2 regions of the Escherichia sp. E4742 genome follow, and region 2 is predicted to be linked to the other one. Evidence: predicted binding sites of a transcription regulator. Region 2 holds the regulator's gene; the other holds the start of a gene.
What was found. Region 2 encodes Fur, which represses iron uptake genes when iron is present. Its sites were predicted from a motif close to ATAATAATGAGAACNACTATCAA; they were not measured.
Positions count from the first base shown of each region.

Region 1 (9,283 bases), 1.1 Mb from region 2:
TGTCCGGCGGACCATAGAGCGTAAGATCCGGCACCGCTGCCAACTGCGACAATGCGTAATGCATCAGATTCTGTTCATACTCGGCTATGTTATTAAGCCCAAGCGCCGAAACATACTCCAGCGCCGCGCCAAGGCCAATAATACCTCCGGTATTGGGCGTACCGGCTTCAAACCGCCATGGCGCTTTAGTCCAGGTAGTGCCTTCACTCAGGCTGACGGTGGCGATCATAGAACCGCCACCTTCCCACGGCGGCATCTCCTGCAACAAGGCTTCTTTGACATAAAGAATGCCAATCCCGGTGGGGCCATACAGTTTATGCCCGGAAAACACGTAAAAATCGCAATCCAGTGCCTGAACATCCACCGGATGATGCATCACTGCCTGAGCGCCATCCACCAGCACTTTTGCGCCATGCTGGTGCGCAAGCGTGATCATTTCCGGCAGCGGATTTTCCGTCCCCAGCACATTAGACACGTGAGTAATTGCCAGCAGTCGGGTTTTCTCGTCGAACAGATTGGGCAGTGTATCCAGTTGCAGCGTGCCATCCGGGTTAAGCGGGATCACCCGTAGCTCTGCACCAACGCGTGCGCAAAGCATCTGCCAGGGAACAATGTTAGCGTGGTGCTCCATCTGACTGATGATGATGTTATCGCCTGCCCGCACGTTGCTGTTGCCCCAGCTATTGGCGACCAGATTGATCCCTTCCGTCGTGCCGCGGACGAACACCAGCTCTTCCGCCGAACGGGCATTGATAAACAACGATGCCCGCTTGCGCACGTTCTCCATTTTCTCGGTCGCCTGGGCGCTTAACGTATGAATACCGCGATGCACCGCGGCGTAGCCGTGACGATAAAACTCAGCCTCGGCGTCAATTACCTGGCTCGGTTTCTGCGCACTGGCGGCGCTGTCGAGATAAGCCAGTGGCAGACCGTTCACCTCACGCGAAAGCACCGGAAAGTCGGCCCGCACTTTGTCGACGGAAAAAGTCATCTTGTACCTCCCGGCAGTCGTTGGCCGATTCGAGCCAGCACCTGCTGTTTAAGACCATCATCGCGCAAGGCTTCCGTCAGTTCGGCAGCAAAGGCGTAGATGATCATCTGCTGGGCATCCTGCTGATTGATCCCACGCGAACGCAGATAGAACATTTGCTCATCATCAATACGCCCCACCGTCGCGCCGTGGCTGCATTTCACATCATCGGCATAGATTTCCAGCTGCGGTTTGGTATCCACTTCCGCCAGCTTGCCCATCAGCAGATTATTATTGGTCATCTGGCCGTCAGTCTTGATGGCATGCTGCGCGACGTTAATCAAACCGTTAAATACCGCGCGGCCTTTGTCGCTGACGATAGTTTTGTGCAACTGGCGGCTATTACAAAAACCTTTATTGTGTTCAAGCCAGGTGCGGGTATCGCATACTTCATTTTTCACCGGCATCGCCAGGCTATTGATCCGCAGCGTGCTGTTTTCGCCATTGAGTTGCGTACTGGTGTTGTGCCGTAACACGGTGCCACCAAGCAGGAAACTGTGGCTAAATGCGGTGGCATCGTCCGCCAGCAGTAAATCGTTATGGGCAAAGTGGTGGCTGACCGGGTTTTCAAACGCCAGCTTGATATGCTGCAAGTGGGCGTTTGCTGCGACGTTGATAGTGAAGCGCGCGCCGGTAAAATGGCGCGCATCATTAAGGCTGACAAAATGTTCAATCACCGTCGCTTCGGCACCTTCCGCCAGATCCAGATGATGGCGGTAATGAGCGGTGTTCACCCCTTCACCTGCCACGCCCTGGGTAATATGCATTAACAGCAATGGCTTTGCAGGCCGTTGACCGCGCTTCACGGCAATATGCGTAACGCTTTGTGCCAGGCTTTCCGTCAAATGCAAAAAGACTTCTGGCTGAATGGCATCGGGCAGCCCCTGACGGTTGTCGTTAACGCTTACATCATACCCGCTGCCTTCACTTGCATCGCTAAGCGCTGGCATGTAACGTCCATCGACAAACACCAGCCGCACGGCGTCTAACGTTAACGCTAAGGCATCGCGTTGTTGCGGGGATATATCACCCGCAATGCTGACAAACTGGCTATTGGTCAGCCCTTCCAGCGGCGTATATTTCCAGTGCTCATGTTTACGTGTCGGCAGACCGGTACGCAGCAATTGCTGTAAATGCTGCTGAGCTTGCGGGGAGCGTTTTGCCCCTTCAGCCTCAAACAAGTGATGCCACTGTTGCAGCGCGTTACTGCTGTTCGCTAAGCCAGCCATAACCCTGCTCCTCCAGTTGTTTGACCAACGTGAAATCACCGGATTTCACAATTCGCCCCTGATATAGCACGTGGACGTAATCAGGCTTGATATAGTCAAGAATGCGTTGGTAGTGCGTCACGATAATGAACGAACGCTTGCCATCACGCAGCGAGTTCACGCCATCGGCAACCACTTTTAATGCATCGATATCCAGCCCGGAGTCCGACTCATCAAGAATGCATAACTCCGGTTCCAGCACCGCCATTTGCAAAATATCGTTGCGCTTTTTCTCACCACCGGAAAAACCAACGTTGACCGAACGCGTTAATAAATCTTCCGGCATCTTCAGGAGAGCGATTTTTTCTTCCATCAAATCCTGAAAATCGAAGCGGTCGAGCGTTTCCTGACCGCGATAACTACGCACCGCATTGAGCGCCGTTTGCAGGAAAAACTGGTTACTGACGCCAGGGATCTCCACCGGATACTGGAAGGCCATAAAGATGCCTTCGCCTGCGCGATCTTCCGGCGACAACGCAAGCAAATCTTTGCCTTTAAACTCAACTGTGCCGTCCGTCACTTCATAATCTTCGCGCCCGGCAAGCGTTGCCGATAAGGTACTTTTACCCGAACCGTTTGGTCCCATAATGGCGTGAACTTCGCCGGGACGAACGTCGAGGCTTAATCCGCGCAGGATAGCTTTATCTTCCACGCTGACGTGTAAATCTTTAATACTTAACATATTTATTCCTTATCCGACGCTATGCTCAAGACTGATGGCGAGGAGTTTTTGTGCTTCAACGGCAAATTCCAGTGGCAGTTCCGAGAACACATCTTTGCAGAAACCATTAACAATCATCGAGATGGCGTCTTCTTCGCTGATCCCGCGCTGCAGGCAGTAAAACAGTTGATCTTCGCCAATGCGCGATGTGGTTGCCTCGTGCTCCAGTTGCGCACTGTTGTTACGACACTCGACATACGGGAAGGTATGCGCCCCGCAGTTGGCGCCAATCAGCATTGAGTCGCATTGAGTGAAGTTGCGTGCATTGGTTGCCGTCGGCATGATTTTCACTAATCCACGATAACTGTTCTGGCTGTGTCCGGCGGAGATCCCTTTCGAGATAATGGTTGATTTAGTGTTTTTACCGATGTGGATCATCTTGGTGCCGGTATCCGCTTGCTGATGACCGCTGGTCAGTGCCACTGAGTAAAACTCACCAATGGAGTTATCGCCGCGCAGAATGCAGCTGGGATATTTCCACGTAATGGCTGACCCGGTTTCTGATTGCGTCCATGACATTTTGCTGTTTTCGCCTTCGCACAAAGCACGCTTGGTGACGAAATTGAGAATACCGCCGGTGTTGTTATCGCCAGGGAACCAGTTTTGTACCGTGGAGTATTTCACCTCAGCGTTTTTATGGATGATGACTTCCACCACCGCCGCGTGTAACTGATAGCTGTCACGCACCGGAGCGGAACAGCCTTCAATGTAGCTGACGTAGCTGTCTTCATCGGCCACCAGAATGGTGCGCTCAAACTGCCCGGTTTTTTCCGCGTTAATGCGGAAATAGGTGGAGAGCTCCATCGGGCAGCGCACGCCTTTAGGCACATAAATAAACGTACCGTCAGAGGCCACCGCCGCATTAAGCGCGGCAAAGAAGTTGTCATTCCCGGGTACCACGGTGCCGAGATATTTCTTCACCAGTTCCGGGTGATCGTGAATCGCCTCGCCAAAGGAACAGAAGATAATTCCCTGCTCCGCCAGTTTTTCGCGATAAGTGGTGGCAACCGAAACAGAGTCGAAAATGGCATCCACCGCCACCTCTTTGCCTTCCCGCACGGGAACGCCCAACTGCTCAAACGCCGCCTCCACCTCTTTACTTAAAAAGGCGTTCGCGCCAGTTTGCTGCACCGCGCCGGGTTCAGACGCGCAGTTGTCGTCACAATTACCGCACGATGGTGCCGAGTAGTAGCTGTAATCCTGATAATTCAGCTTGTCGTAGTGCGCTTTCAGCCAGTGCGGCTCTTCCATCTCCAGCCATGCGCGATAGGCGCTGAGACGAAACTCCAGCATCCACTCCGGCTCATTACGCTTCGCCGAAATTGCGCGCACCACCTCTTCGTTTATGCCCTTAGCCAGCTCATCAGTCGCTAATTGGGTGAAGAATCCTTCTTTATAATTCAGCGGGCCGCCGGTCCATGTTTTGACATCGTCAGTTGCTTCAGTATTACGAGACATAGTACCGCCTATACCCCAAAGCTTTCGCCACAGCCACATTCATTCTGGGCTTTCGGGTTGTGAAATTTGAATATCTGATTGAGTCCTTCGCGAACGAAATCGACTTCCGTGCCATCAATAAACGGCATCGCTTGTAGCGGGACGTACAGCTTCGCGCCGTCACGTTCAAACAGCAGATCATCTTTCTCTGGCTCGCTGACGCTGTCGAGCACATAGCCAAAGCCCGCGCAGCCTGTTTGTTTGACGCCCAAACGCACGCCAACCATACCCGACTGCTTCGCGACTAAATCACGTATATGCGCCGCGGCTGCGGGTGTTAACGTTAAGCCTTGCCAGGCGAAATCCTGTGGATTAAACGTTCCTGAATGCATGTCCATCGATTTACCTCACTTCATCGCTTTCAGCGGATAACAGCATGTTAGTGATAATGATTATCAGTTCAACCCAGCAAACGCAGGGGCTTTAGCGTAAAACATGCTTTTTGCCTGTATTTAATAAGCATAGACCCTGATGAGAGGGTTAACAGGCATGCTAAGAATTAGGTATCTCATTGTTAGATAATGATTATTATCGAACTGGCGTTAAGACTGTGATGGAAAAGAAAAAGTTGTATCGAAAATGACTATTTAAGAGATAGGTAAAAAAGTGGTGAGTTCAGAAATAAGAAAACCCTTAAGTCTGTTCAACACAGACTTAAGGGTTTCTACCCCATCCGGCGCTTATCTCCGGCACTCACAGTGGCTTAGCTCTTGAAGGGGCGATAAGAATAATCTCATAAAGCTAAGCCGGCGTTTTAACACAAACTGCGATTAGTATTCTTCTTAAACAAGATCAAGCGGGTAAAAATGGGGGAAGTCAGAAGAAAGTCGTCAGACCTGGACTGGAGTTAATCCAGGTCGATGGGCGTTCAGACTATGTTCAGTAGGGATTAATGCACGCCCAGACGCCAGGCGAAGTAGATTTCTTCTTTCAGTTCCGTAGACGAAAGAGTAAGCAGATCAGCAAATTCAAGCTCTAGTTGTTTCAGACGCTTGAGATATTGAGCGGGTGAAAGATTGCTTTGGTCACGGCGTAAAAATTCAATGGCCAGCTGGGTGGGATCAAGTTGAGTAGACATAGCATCCTCGCTTTAGACAAGACCTGCACAGTATACCACCGTTTACTGCGCAGATAATAACCAAAAGCAATATGCATCACACTTTTCTGGTGACAACGTCACAAAATGGCGGTCGTCAATCGTGATGAACAACACAAACGCTCGTTTTCATCGAATATTTCGATCTGCCAGACCTGATGCCGCGAACCGAGATGCAACGGTTTGCATACGCCGCGTACCCGCCCTTCTCGTGCCGAGCGGACGTGGTTAGCATTGATTTCCAGACCAACCACTTTTTGCTCACCTTCGGTACATAAATACCCGGCAACTGAACCGATACTTTCGGCCAGTACCACGGAGGCACCTCCATGCAGCAACCCGAAAGGCTGCTTTGTCCGCGAGTCTACTGGCATTGTCGCTTCAAGGGTGTCATCACCAATATGTTCAAAGCGAATATCCAACAACCCCACCATGTTTCCATCACCCATGGCATTCAGTGCTTCAAGGGTGATTTTACGTTTCCATATCATTTAATAATCTCCAGTAATGCCTGCACGGGATGGCGTACCCCCGTGCCTTCAACCCGTTTTACCTGGCTGCGGCAGGAATATCCGGTCGCCAGACAGCGGTTACGCGGCAGTCGCTGCATAGCCTGATGCCAGGATAACTCATAGATCCCGAGCGAATTTTTATGGTTTTTCGCTTCATGTCCGTAAGTCCCTGCCATGCCGCAGCAACCCACGCTGACATTTTCCAGTTTCGCGCCAAAACGGGCAAATATCGCGGCCCATTGTGCTGGTGCACCCGGCAAGGCGGTAACTTCGGTACAGTGACCAAAGAAATACCATGATTCACCGCTGACTGCTGTCACTGGCTGTGACTGAAGCGCGCTTGCCAGCCATTCATTCGCCAGTAAGACGTTAAACTCGCCACGCGCCTCGCCCAGAGCCAGTTTATATTCATCGCGATAACAGAGCACCAGAGCCGGATCGACACCCACCATTGGCATCCCCAGCTTCGCCATACGGTTGAGGAAATCCGCCGTCTTTTTCGCCGTCTTCGCAAAACGATTAAGAAAACCTTTGATATGCTGGGCTTTGCCATTTGGCGAAAATGGCAGTAACACAGGCTGGAAACCTAATTTTTCGACCAGACGGACAAAATCCGCCACCACTTGCGCATCGTAATAGCTGGTAAAGGGGTCCTGCACCACCAGCACCGTGCGCGCTTTCTGCTCTGTACTGAGCGCTTCAAGCTGTTCCAGCGTCATGTTTGCCGAGCGATGCCCCACCATTTGTTGTTGCAGCGACGGCACTGAAAGCAGCGGCAAATCGACCATACCGATGTGTTTTTCCGAGAGTTTGCGCACCAGCGGCTGGTTAATGAAGAAGTTAAAAGTCTTTGGCGCACGCGCCATCAGCGGTGCGTAACTTTCGACCGTTGCCACCAGATGATCGCGCAATGGGCGTAGATAACGTGTGTGATAGAGTTGCAGGAAACGAGAGCGGAACTCCGGTACGTCAATTTTGATCGGACACTGAGTCGAACAGGCTTTACAGGCCAGGCAGCCCGACATTGCCTCTTTCACTTCGTGCGAGAAGTCATATTCGCCTTTATTTGCATGCCAGCTATTGCGCATACGGGCAATTAACGTGCGCAAGCTGACGCCAGACTCTGGTAGCTCTTGCTCCAGTTTCAGAGGATCAACGCCGCGATCCGCCAGCAAACGTAACCATTCACGCACCAGCGTTGCACGCCCTTTCGGTGAATGAATGCGGTTCTGAGTAATCTTCATTGACGGACACATCGGGCTGCGGGCATCAAAGTTGAAGCACAAACCGTTGCCATTACATTCCATTGCCCCGCGCCACTGCTGGCGTACCGCGATGGGGATCTGCCGGTCAAATGTACCACGCTTCACCGCGTCCACTTTCATCATTGGCGCGTCAATACCTTCTGGAGGGCAGATTTTCCCTGGATTTAGTCGGTTATGCGGATCAAACGCCGCTTTAACCTTACGCAGTTCTGCGAAAAGCTCCTCACCGAAAAACGCCGGACTGTATTCGGCACGAAAACCTTTACCGTGCTCGCCCCACAACAAGCCACCGTATTTTGCAGTCAGCGCCACCACGTCATCAGAGATTTGCTTCATCAAGATCTCTTGTTGCGGATCGCACATATCCAGCGCCGGACGGACGTGCAATACCCCCGCATCAACATGACCGAACATGCCATAACTCAAGCCGTGGCTGTCGAGCAGTGCGCGAAATTCAGCAATATAATCTGCCAGATGTTCCGGCGGCACGCAGGTATCTTCGGCAAATGGAATCGGTTTGGCTGCTCCTTTGGCATTGCCGAGCAAGCCGACGGCTTTTTTGCGCATTGCATAAATACGCTCAACACCTGCCAGCTCACTGCACACCTGCCAGCCGATCACCCCTGCCTGCTGGCTGGCAATCAGTTCATCCAGCCGCGCACAGAGTGAATTTACCCGCTCGTCAATCAGCGCCTCATCATCTCCGGCAAATTCAACAATGTTCAGCCCGAGCATCTCTTTGTCTGGCACATTGGTAATCAGTTCGCTGACGGAATGCCAGACAATATCTTCCCGCGCCAGATTCAGCACTTTTGAGTCTACCGTCTCTACCGAAAGCGCACGCGCCTCAACCATAAACGGCGCATTACGCAGCGCGGAGTCAAAAGAGTCATATTTGACGTTCACCAGACGGCGCACTTTAGGCAAGCGCGTAATATCCAGCCGCGCTTCGGTAATAAAGGCCAGCGTCCCTTCTGAGCCGGTCAGAATGCGTGTCAAATCGAACTCGGTCATTTCATCGTTAAAGACATGACGTAGATCGTAACCGGTAAGAAAGCGGTTAAGTTTGGGGAATTTGTCGATGATTAACTGGCGTTGCTGGCGGCAGCGTTGATAAACAGTGTTGTAGATCCGCCCGATAGCGGTATTGGTTTTACCCAACGTTTCAGCAAGTTCGACGGGTAAAGGTTGCGTATCGAGAATATCCCCCCCCAACAACACCGCCCGCACGCCCAACACGTGATCTGACGTTTTCCCATAGACCAGCGATCCCTGGCCGGAAGCATCAGTATTAATCATCCCGCCGAGTGTTGCCCGGTTGCTGGTCGAAAGTTCTGGCGCAAAAAAGTAGCCAAATGGTTTCAGGTACTGATTCAGTTGGTCTTTTATCACCCCGGCCTCAACGCGCACCCAGCCCTCTTCAGGGTTAATTTCGATGATGCGGTTCATATGGCGGGACATATCAACAATAATCCCCTGGTTGAGCGCCTGACCGTTAGTGCCAGTACCGCCGCCACGCGGGGTGAAGATCAGCGATGTATAGCGTTCCTGCGCGGCCAGACGGGCAATTAACGCCACATCTGCGGTTGAACGCGGAAATACCACCGCATCGGGGAGAAGTTGGTAAATACTGTTGTCGGTCGACATTGTCAGACGATCGGCATAGCTTGTTGCCGTATCGCCAGTAAAACCCTGTTGCTCCAGCTCTTGCAAAAAATTAAGCACCAGTTGAACGACGCCGGGTGCCTGGGAAATCTGTGGAATCATTATATTGACCCTTTCCTGCGGTCTGTGATGTAGGTCGATACACTGTTCTTTCAGGCTGCTGCAATAGCGCACTGAAAGGTGATGTTTGTTTACTCTATGGATTTCGAGTTGCAGGAAGGCGGCAAGC
Region 1 is NZ_CP040443.1:4,795,407-4,804,689, forward strand. It holds gene sufS (cysteine desulfurase SufS) at 1-991, opposite strand, end outside; gene sufD (Fe-S cluster assembly protein SufD) at 988-2,259, opposite strand; gene sufC (Fe-S cluster assembly ATPase SufC) at 2,234-2,980, opposite strand; gene sufB (Fe-S cluster assembly protein SufB) at 2,990-4,477, opposite strand; gene sufA (Fe-S cluster assembly scaffold SufA) at 4,486-4,854, opposite strand; gene FEM44_RS23360 (YdiH family protein) at 5,406-5,594, opposite strand; gene menI (1,4-dihydroxy-2-naphthoyl-CoA hydrolase) at 5,693-6,103, opposite strand; gene ydiJ (D-2-hydroxyglutarate dehydrogenase YdiJ) at 6,100-9,156, opposite strand.
Region 1: sufA (Fe-S cluster assembly scaffold SufA) is a predicted target of Fur. The motif match lies at 4,893-4,915, and genes of this name have one in related genera.

Region 2 (9,283 bases):
TTGGCCTGCACGATTGTGGATTGCCATTGCTTTGTCCTTTATCTGCAACGTTGTTTTAAATTGTCCCGCAAACCTTTTCAATCAATTCCGCCGGGAATTGCATCGACTGCATGATGTGTTCAATCATGCTGCATTTACGGCCAGTGTTAGTGTTGGTGATCACCCAATACGGCGTGCCTGGCACATGTTTCGGCTTGGTCTGATTACCATTTTTCAGCAGAGTTTGCTCATCTGCTGCAAAGTAAACGCGCGTGCGACCGTGCAACGATTCCGTTGCCTCAGCAAACGCCTGGGCGTCAAGAGAATATAGTGTAGACAACAGCAGCATAAAGCGATTGACTGCTCGCTTTTGCTCTGCGTATTCATCGGAAAGCAAAAGTTCACGCATCGCGCGCACTTTGTCTTTCACCGTTTTGATCGGCTTCGCTTCGACGATAGCAGGCGACGCAATGCGAACCTCTTTCGTCACCGGAGCAACAGGCTGTGATGCGGCGGAAAATTTCAACATACGCCGTAAAATGTCGGATGCGCTCTCGCCGATATGCTTAGTGTGGCTGGCAATATAGCTGTAGAGTTCATCATCAACTTCAATCGTTTTCATCTTAATCCAGTGCGGTGTCTTAGCTGAATACAAGTCGCCAGGAGTATATGAATAAATCCCGGCAGCGGATAGCGTCAAGCCTGGCTTGCAGAAAAAATCGGATTAAACCTTATTTGTTGCAGCCCTGTGGCACAATGGTCAACATAATACCCTAACCCAACTACACGAAAAAAAGAACTTTGCCATGAAATTGAATATCCGCGCGCAATCTGCACAAAATCAGCACAATAATTCTCCCATCGTCCTCGTCCACGGGTTGTTTGGTAGCCTTGACAACCTCGGCGTGCTGGCGCGCGACCTGGTAAACGATCACAATATCATCCAGGTTGATATGCGTAACCACGGACTTTCGCCACGAGATCCACACATGAATTACCCGGCGATGGCCCAGGATCTTGTTGATACTCTGGATGCGCTGCAGATCGATAAGGCGACATTTATTGGTCACTCAATGGGGGGGAAAGCTGTGATGGCACTGACCGCGTTGGCGCCCGATCGCATCGAGAAACTGGTAGCGATAGATATCGCTCCGGTGGATTATCACGTACGCCGTCATGATGAAATTTTCGCAGCTATCAACGCGGTCAGTGGATCCGACGCGCAAACGCGCCAACAGGCCGCTGTAGTGATGCGCCAATATATTAATGAAGAGGGCGTGATTCAATTCCTGCTGAAATCTTTTGTTGACGGTGAGTGGCGTTTTAACGTGCCAGTATTATGGGATCAGTATCCACATATTGTTGGCTGGGAGAAAATTCCGGCATGGAACCACCCTGCTCTGTTTATTCCTGGCGGCAATTCCCCGTATGTTACTGAACAGTATCGTGATGATTTGCTGGCGCAATTCCCACAAGCACGGGCGCATGTCATTGCAGGCGCGGGTCATTGGGTACACGCAGAAAAACCGGATGCTGTGCTGCGGGCTATCCGTCGCTATCTTAATGATTAACGCAACTGATTAAAAACCCAGCGTCCGCGCGGCATTCCGCGCGTGGGCGTTGGCGAGATTCCTCACGCTGTTGTATTATGGCGGGCTATCCATCCGGGCAGGCGCCTGGCTGATTGTTTCCCCCGAAGTCACCAAGATCATGGCCAAAGAACAAACGGACCGTACGACATTAGATCTGTTCGCGCACGAGCGTCGACCGGGACGACCGAAAACCAATCCGCTTTCGCGCGATGAACAGCTGCGTATTAATAAACGCAACCAGCTAAAACGCGACAAAGTACGTGGCCTTAAGCGTGTCGAACTGAAGCTGAACGCGGAAGCTGTCGAGGCGCTGAACGAGCTGGCGGAGTCGCGCAATATGAGCCGTAGCGAACTGATCGAAGAGATATTGATGCAGCAACTGGCGGCGCTGCGTAATCAGGGCATCGTTTAAATATCCACTTTCGTGTAGCACAGTGTGCAGTCCTGCTCGTTTGCTGATTCCGCAAGACTGCCTGTTCTGCTATGATTGCCTTTATCCGTGGGCAATTTGCCACCCCCATTTCAATAAGTTTCAAGAGGTTATTTCACTCATGGCTATCACTGGCATCTTTTTCGGCAGCGACACCGGTAATACCGAAAATATCGCAAAAATGATTCAAAAACAGCTTGGTAAAGACGTTGCCGATGTCCATGACATTGCAAAAAGCAGCAAAGAAGATCTGGAAGCTTATGACATTCTTCTGCTGGGCATCCCAACCTGGTACTATGGCGAAGCACAGTGTGACTGGGACGACTTCTTCCCGACTCTCGAAGAGATTGATTTCAATGGTAAACTAGTTGCGCTGTTTGGCTGTGGCGACCAGGAAGATTACGCAGAATATTTCTGCGACGCCTTAGGCACCATTCGTGACATCATTGAACCGCGCGGCGCGACCATCGTCGGTCACTGGCCAACTGCGGGCTACCATTTCGAAGCATCAAAAGGTCTGGCGGATGATGACCACTTTGTCGGCCTGGCTATCGACGAAGACCGTCAGCCAGAACTGACCGCCGAACGTGTAGAAAAATGGGTAAAACAAATTTCTGAAGAACTGCATCTCGACGAAATTATCAATGCCTGATGTACTGCGGCGTAGACTCATGTCTACGCCGTATTAATAGATAATGCCAATCAAAATAATTGCTACAAATTTGTAACTTTTGCCGTAGTACCTGTACAATGTTCCAGTATTGAAGTGGCCTTGCCGATGTAAATGTAAGCTAAGCCACGTTTTTATTAACAATATTTGCCAGGGACTTGTGGTTTTCATTTAGGCGTGGCAATTCTATAATGATACGCATTATCTCAAGAGCAAATTCTGTCACTTCTCCTAATGAAGTGAACCGCTTAGTAACAGGACAGATTCCGCATGACTGATAACAATACCGCCCTAAAGAAAGCTGGCCTGAAAGTAACGCTTCCACGTTTAAAAATCCTGGAAGTTCTTCAGGAGCCGGACAACCATCACGTCAGTGCGGAAGATTTATACAAACGTCTGATTGATATGGGTGAAGAAATTGGTCTGGCTACGGTATATCGTGTACTGAACCAGTTTGACGACGCCGGTATCGTCACCCGCCACAATTTTGAAGGCGGCAAATCCGTATTTGAACTGACCCAGCAACATCACCACGATCACCTGATCTGCCTCGACTGCGGCAAGGTTATTGAATTTAGTGATGAATCAATCGAAGCGCGTCAGCGTGAAATTGCCGCAAAACATGGCATTCGCCTGACTAACCATAGTCTCTATCTTTACGGTCACTGTGCCGAAGGCGATTGCCGCGAAGATGAGCACGCGCACGAAGGCAAATAAGTCAGCCAGAACGAGAAAAGCCAACCTGCGGGTTGGCTTTATATTGTTGGCATAATGCGCTTTGTTCGTGCCGGATGCGGCGTGAACGCCTTATCCGGCCTACAAATCATCTCAAATTCAATATATTGCATTAAAAGATAGGCCTGATAAGCGCAGCGCATTAGGCAAACTGGCGTTTGCCATAAGTCTCAAGCCAACCTACGGGTTGGCTTTTTTATACAAGGGAAATAAGAAAAGCGAGAGTTACAGCCCTCACTTATTTGTTATTACTGCGAATTTCCTGCCAGACCTTATCACAATCGGCTTTCACAGCCTGGTCATTACCGGTTTGCGTTGCCTGGATGCACTGCTGATAATCCAGCACGCGGACGCTTTCCTGCTCGGCAAATTGCTGATGTTGTTTCTCTTTCTTCAGCACGTTTAACACGCTCTGACAGGCTTCAATTTTTTCCGGCGAACCTTGCGCGGTATTGATACAGGCGCTGTACGCCTCTTTCAGGCGGCTGTCTTCCTGTGGCGCGGTTGATTGCGCACAAGCCACCAGCCCCGATGCCATCATGGCGATGAGAATCAGTTTTTTCATAGCGAATTCCTCAAATGTGCGGCAGGCACAAAACCTGCCGCGTCGGGCATCAGAAGATGGTGAATGGTGCGATTACCATGAATTTCACGTCGCGCTCATCCTGGAAGATGTTACCGTAACCGCCGCCCCAGCTTGGGATGTCGGAGTGGTTGTCGTATTCGGTGAAGTGCAGTTTGAACAACGTGCCTTTGGCGCGACCGTCCTGAATGGTGTAGACCGCATCCAGGCTGTAAGCTGACTCTTCGATAGTCCGGTTCTTGTCGTAGTACGCATCTGGATTGCTCTGCCAGGTCGCAGGTTTAGCATCCCATGCGTAAACGTAGGAAGCGCCGATGGCAAAGCCTGGAAGATTCCAGTTTTTCAGGTCATACATCGCGCCGAAGAAGACCGCTTTTTCGCCGTTGGCGTTAAAGTCAGAACGGTTATCCCACCAGATATCCAGGCGACCGTTCGAGGAAGCGTAGGTTGGGGTCATACGTTGCAGGAAGTATCCCTGCTGACCGTCAGCTTTAACCCAGGTGCCTTCGAGGCGCAAATCCACTACGTCAGCCGCCCGGTAACCAAAGGTCAACGCCTGCAACCAGGCAGTGCCGTCGTAAAGATCGTTGACGCTGCGATCGTCAACTTTATCGCGCGTACCGTAGAATTGGTAGCTGGTGGTTAGCGGGCTACCGGCGATATCAAATTTATAGCTGGCTTTGGCAAAGTACTGATCGATATACCCTTCCGCCTGACCAAACGCCGCTTCCAGCACGAAGTTATTTTTGAAGTCGTATTTCGCACCGATGGAGTGCAGATAATCAACTTTGGTGGTTTTATCGTTCTGATAAAACTCATCCATTTCCAGATGCCACGGCGCTTTGTATTCGTTGGTCCACATGTAGGAGAAACTCAACGCACCAGCATCGCCGTAATCAAAATTCGCCCCGGCTTCCGCACCCTGATAAGTACCCGGCATAAAGCTCCAGTGCGGCGCTAACAGCGTTTGACCAGTTGGCTGAATGTAACCTGCCCTCGCCCACACCGGACCGTATTTAAATTTGGCCGCTGCTTTATACAGGCTTATACCGCTTTTGTCGCCGGACCAGTCTTCGTCATAGGCTTTATTACTTTTTGAAAACGCGATTTCGTTCGGGTGGGAGCTGTCGCCGTTTTCCGCCATTTCAATCGCCGTAAACGCGGCAATATCAAGGCCGAACATATCAGCAGCATAACCGGACTGAAAATCGAGGTTGGCATTCCAGGTGGAGTGAGAAAGGTTGGTTTTGTATTTGTCGCCGTCGGTAACATCTTTACGGTCACGTTCACGCTGCCAGTAATAGATACCACCGGTTAAGGTTGAATCGTCGATGAATCCTTCGGCGCGAGCCTCCGGCATTGCCATAAAGCCCGACATTGCTGTAACACCGGCGATAGCCAGCGCCAGCGTACTACGTTTGCCACTAAACGTACGCATGGGTTAATCCTCTTTGACGTATAAATTGCTGCACCACAGGTGAACAGCGAAAAAAATAAAAATTAAAAAAGTAGCGTTGAGAAAAGTCTCGCTGACTACAGGAATAGACTATTTTTCGCGACGCGAATTATCAATCTCTTTCTGTAACGAGAATGTAAGAACATGAGCAACCGCACATATTTTGATGATTTTTGTTACAAGGTTTAAATGTGTACCAGGCGAGCGGGTAGAAGAAAAAATATGTGGCTTTCCAGTAAGATGAAAGCGGTTACATTTAAATTAATTATAATTTGTGGTTTTAAATTTGTTAAATGAATAAATTGCGAAGCGAAATTAATTCGCGAAGAAAAGCAGAAAAAACGCCGCTGAACGCGGCGTTTTGGATTGTTTGCATGTTTCTTGCCGGATGCGGCGTAAACGCCTTATCCGGCCTACAAAAGCACGCAAATTCAATATATTGCAGAGATCACATAGGCCCGATAAGCGTAGCGCATCAGGCAATTTAGCGTTTGAAACTGTTTGTCTGTTCCTCGCCGGATGCGGCGTAAACGCCTTATCCGGCCTACAAAAGCACGCAAATTCAATATATTGCAGAGATCGGGTAGGCCTGATAAGCGTAGCGCATCAGGCAATTTAGCGTTTGAAACTGTTTGTCTGTTCCTTGCCGGATGCGGCGTAAACGCCTTATCCGGCCAGGTGTAACTTAAAATTACTCGCCTACTTTCGCCCAGGTATCACGCAGCCCAACGGTGCGGTTAAATACCGGTTTTTCCGCTGTGGAATGGCGGCTGTCGAGGCAGAAATAACCTTCACGCTCAAACTGGAATGCTTTACCTGCCACCGCATCTTTCAGAGACGGTTCAGCAAAGCCCTGTTTGATGACCAGAGAATCCTGGTTAATCACCGACAGGAAATCATCCGCAGCGCCTGGATTCGGCACACTGAACAGACGATCGTACAGGCGGATTTCAACCGGCAGCGCATGTGCCGCGCTTACCCAGTGAATAACGCCTTTAACTTTACGACCATCAGCCGGATCTTTGCTTAAGGTGTCGGCGTCATAAGTACAGAAGATGGTGGTAATATTGCCTTCGGCATCTTTCTCTACGCGCTCTGCCTTAATGACGTAAGCATTACGCAGACGCACTTCTTTACCCAGCACCAGACGCTTGTACTGCTTGTTAGCTTCTTCGCGGAAATCGGCGCGATCGATCCAAATCTCACCGCTAAACGGCACCTGACGGCTGCCCATTTCCGGTTTATTCGGATGGTTCGGCATGGTGACCATTTCGCCTTCGCCCTGATAGTTTTCGATAACCAGTTTCACCGGATCGATAACTGCCATTGCACGTGGCGCGTTCTCGTTGAGATCTTCACGAATGCAGGATTCCAGCGATGCCATCTCAATGGTGTTGTCCTGCTTGGTCACGCCAATGCGTTTGCAGAACTCACGAATAGAAGCCGCAGTGTAACCACGACGACGCAGACCGGAAATGGTCGGCATACGCGGATCATCCCAACCTTCTACGTGCTTTTCGGTGACCAGTTGGTTCAGCTTACGCTTGGACATCACGGTGTATTCCAGATTCAGGCGCGAGAATTCGTACTGGCGCGGATGAACAGGAATGGTGATGTTGTCCAGTACCCAGTCGTACAGACGGCGGTTATCCTGGAACTCCAGCGTACACAGAGAGTGCGTAATGCCTTCCAGCGCATCGCTGATGCAGTGGGTGAAGTCGTACATCGGGTAGATGCACCACTTGTTGCCGGTCTGGTGGTGTTCAGCAAATTTAATGCGGTACAGCACCGGATCGCGCATCACGATAAACGGCGAAGCCATGTCGATTTTCGCGCGCAGGCAGGCTTTACCTTCTTCAAAACCACCGGTACGCATTTTTTCGAACAGCGCCAGGTTCTCTTCAACGCTGCGGTCGCGGTACGGGCTGTTTTTACCCGGCTGCGTCAGGGTGCCACGATATTCGCGGATCTGTTCCGGCGTCAGTTCATCAACGTACGCCAGGCCTTTATTGATCAGTTCAACAGCATAGGCGTGGAGCTGATCAAAATAATCGGAGGAGTAACGGACGTTACCAGACCAGTGAAAACCTAACCACTCAACGTCGTTTTTGATCGAATCGACATATTCGATATCTTCTTTTACCGGGTTAGTGTCGTCGAAACGCAGGTTGCACTGGCCTTTATAGTCCTGGGCGATCCCGAAGTTCAGGCAGATAGATTTCGCATGGCCAATATGCAGATAGCCATTCGGCTCCGGCGGGAAACGGGTGTGTACTGTGGTGTGCTTACCACTGGCCAGATCTTCATCGATGATCTGACGAATAAAGTTAGTCGGGCGGGCTTCTGCCTCACTCATCGTGGATTCCTCAAAGCGTAAACAACGTATAACGGCGTATGATCTTATAAGCGGGACAGGCTGACAACTGTTAGTTTTTTAAAATTGATAATCTAACAAAGATTATGGGGATGATTGATGAAAAAAAAAGCGGCAGAGAAGATCTCCACCGCTTTTGCCAGTCCTGCGTCATTGTTGGATGCGACGCTTAAGCGTCTTATCCAACCTACACAGCGCTTTTGTAGGCCTGATAAGACGCGTCAAGCGTCGCATCAGGCATAAAGCAGATTACTTTTTGATTTCATACAGCGGTGTTTGACCCGCCACAACATGGCCCTGAGCTTTAATGATCAAGCCGCTGAAATCGTCGATATTGCTGCAAACCACCGGGCTAATCATCGAGCGGGCGTTAGCGTTCAGGTAATCCAGATCCATTTCCAGAATCGGTTGCCCTGCGCTTACCTGCGCGCCCTCTTCCACCAGACGTTTAAAGCCTTTACCTTCCAGCGCTACGGTGTCGATACCCATGTGGACGACGATCTCTGCGCCTTTTTCAGTTTCAAGGCAGAACGCGTGGTTGGTGTTGAAGATTTTCACGATGGTTCCCGCCGCTGGTGATACAACGATCTTATCCGTCGGTTTCACCGCCACACCGTCGCCCACAGCTTTGCTGGCGAACGCTTCGTCTGGCACCTGATCCAGTGCGACAACATCACCGGTAATTGGCGATACCAGCTCAGCGATAGACACTGCGTTTGGTACAGCCTGCGGTTTCGCTACCGGAGCGGCAGTTGCCGGAGCAGCTTCAGCAGAAGCAGCAGCTACCGGGCCACGAGCAACGACTTTCTTCATCGCATCGCCGATGGATTCTGCTTTCGCGCCGACAATCACCTGGATGGTCTGTTTGTTCAGTTTCACCACACCAGAGGCACCCAGACGTTTACACATTGCATCGTTGACGCGAGCTGAGTCAGCCACAGTCAAGCGCAGACGAGTAATACAGGCGTCAATCGCTTTTAGATTGTCACTACCACCCACTGCCGCAATGTAGTTGGTTGCCAGTTGAGTTAAGCCTTCTTCGGTATTGCTGTTCGCTTCTTCAGTAACGATCTCGTCATCTTTATCTTCACGACCTGGCGTTTTCAGGTTGAACATACGGATAACCGCACTGAACACCACAAAGTAGATAGCGAAGAAAACAACGCCCATCACCAGCAGCATCCAGACGTTCTGGCTGGCTGCTGGCAGGTTGTACATCAACGCGTAGTCGATAGCGCCCGCAGAGAAGGAGAAGCCCGCGTGGATCCCCAGCAACGTTGCCACAAACAGACTGATACCCGTCAGCAGTGCGTGCAGGAGGTACAGCAGCGGAGCAAGGAACATAAACAGGAATTCCAGCGGCTCAGTCACACCGGTCAGGAACGCGGTGATAGCAACAGAAAGCAGCATCCCGCCAACCATCGGGCGACGCTCTTTCGGTGCTGCGAAGTACATCGCCAGCGC
Region 2 is NZ_CP040443.1:3,699,798-3,709,080, reverse strand. It holds gene pgm (phosphoglucomutase (alpha-D-glucose-1,6-bisphosphate-dependent)) at 1-27, opposite strand, end outside; gene seqA (replication initiation negative regulator SeqA) at 56-601, opposite strand; gene ybfF (esterase) at 786-1,550, shown strand; gene ybfE (LexA regulated protein) at 1,690-1,983, shown strand; gene fldA (flavodoxin FldA) at 2,123-2,653, shown strand; gene uof (fur leader peptide) at 2,863-2,949, shown strand; gene fur (ferric iron uptake transcriptional regulator) at 2,942-3,388, shown strand; gene chiQ (ChiQ/YbfN family lipoprotein) at 3,645-3,971, opposite strand; gene chiP (chitoporin ChiP) at 4,021-5,427, opposite strand; gene glnS (glutamine--tRNA ligase) at 6,137-7,801, opposite strand; gene nagE (PTS N-acetyl glucosamine transporter subunit IIABC) at 8,069-9,283, opposite strand, start outside.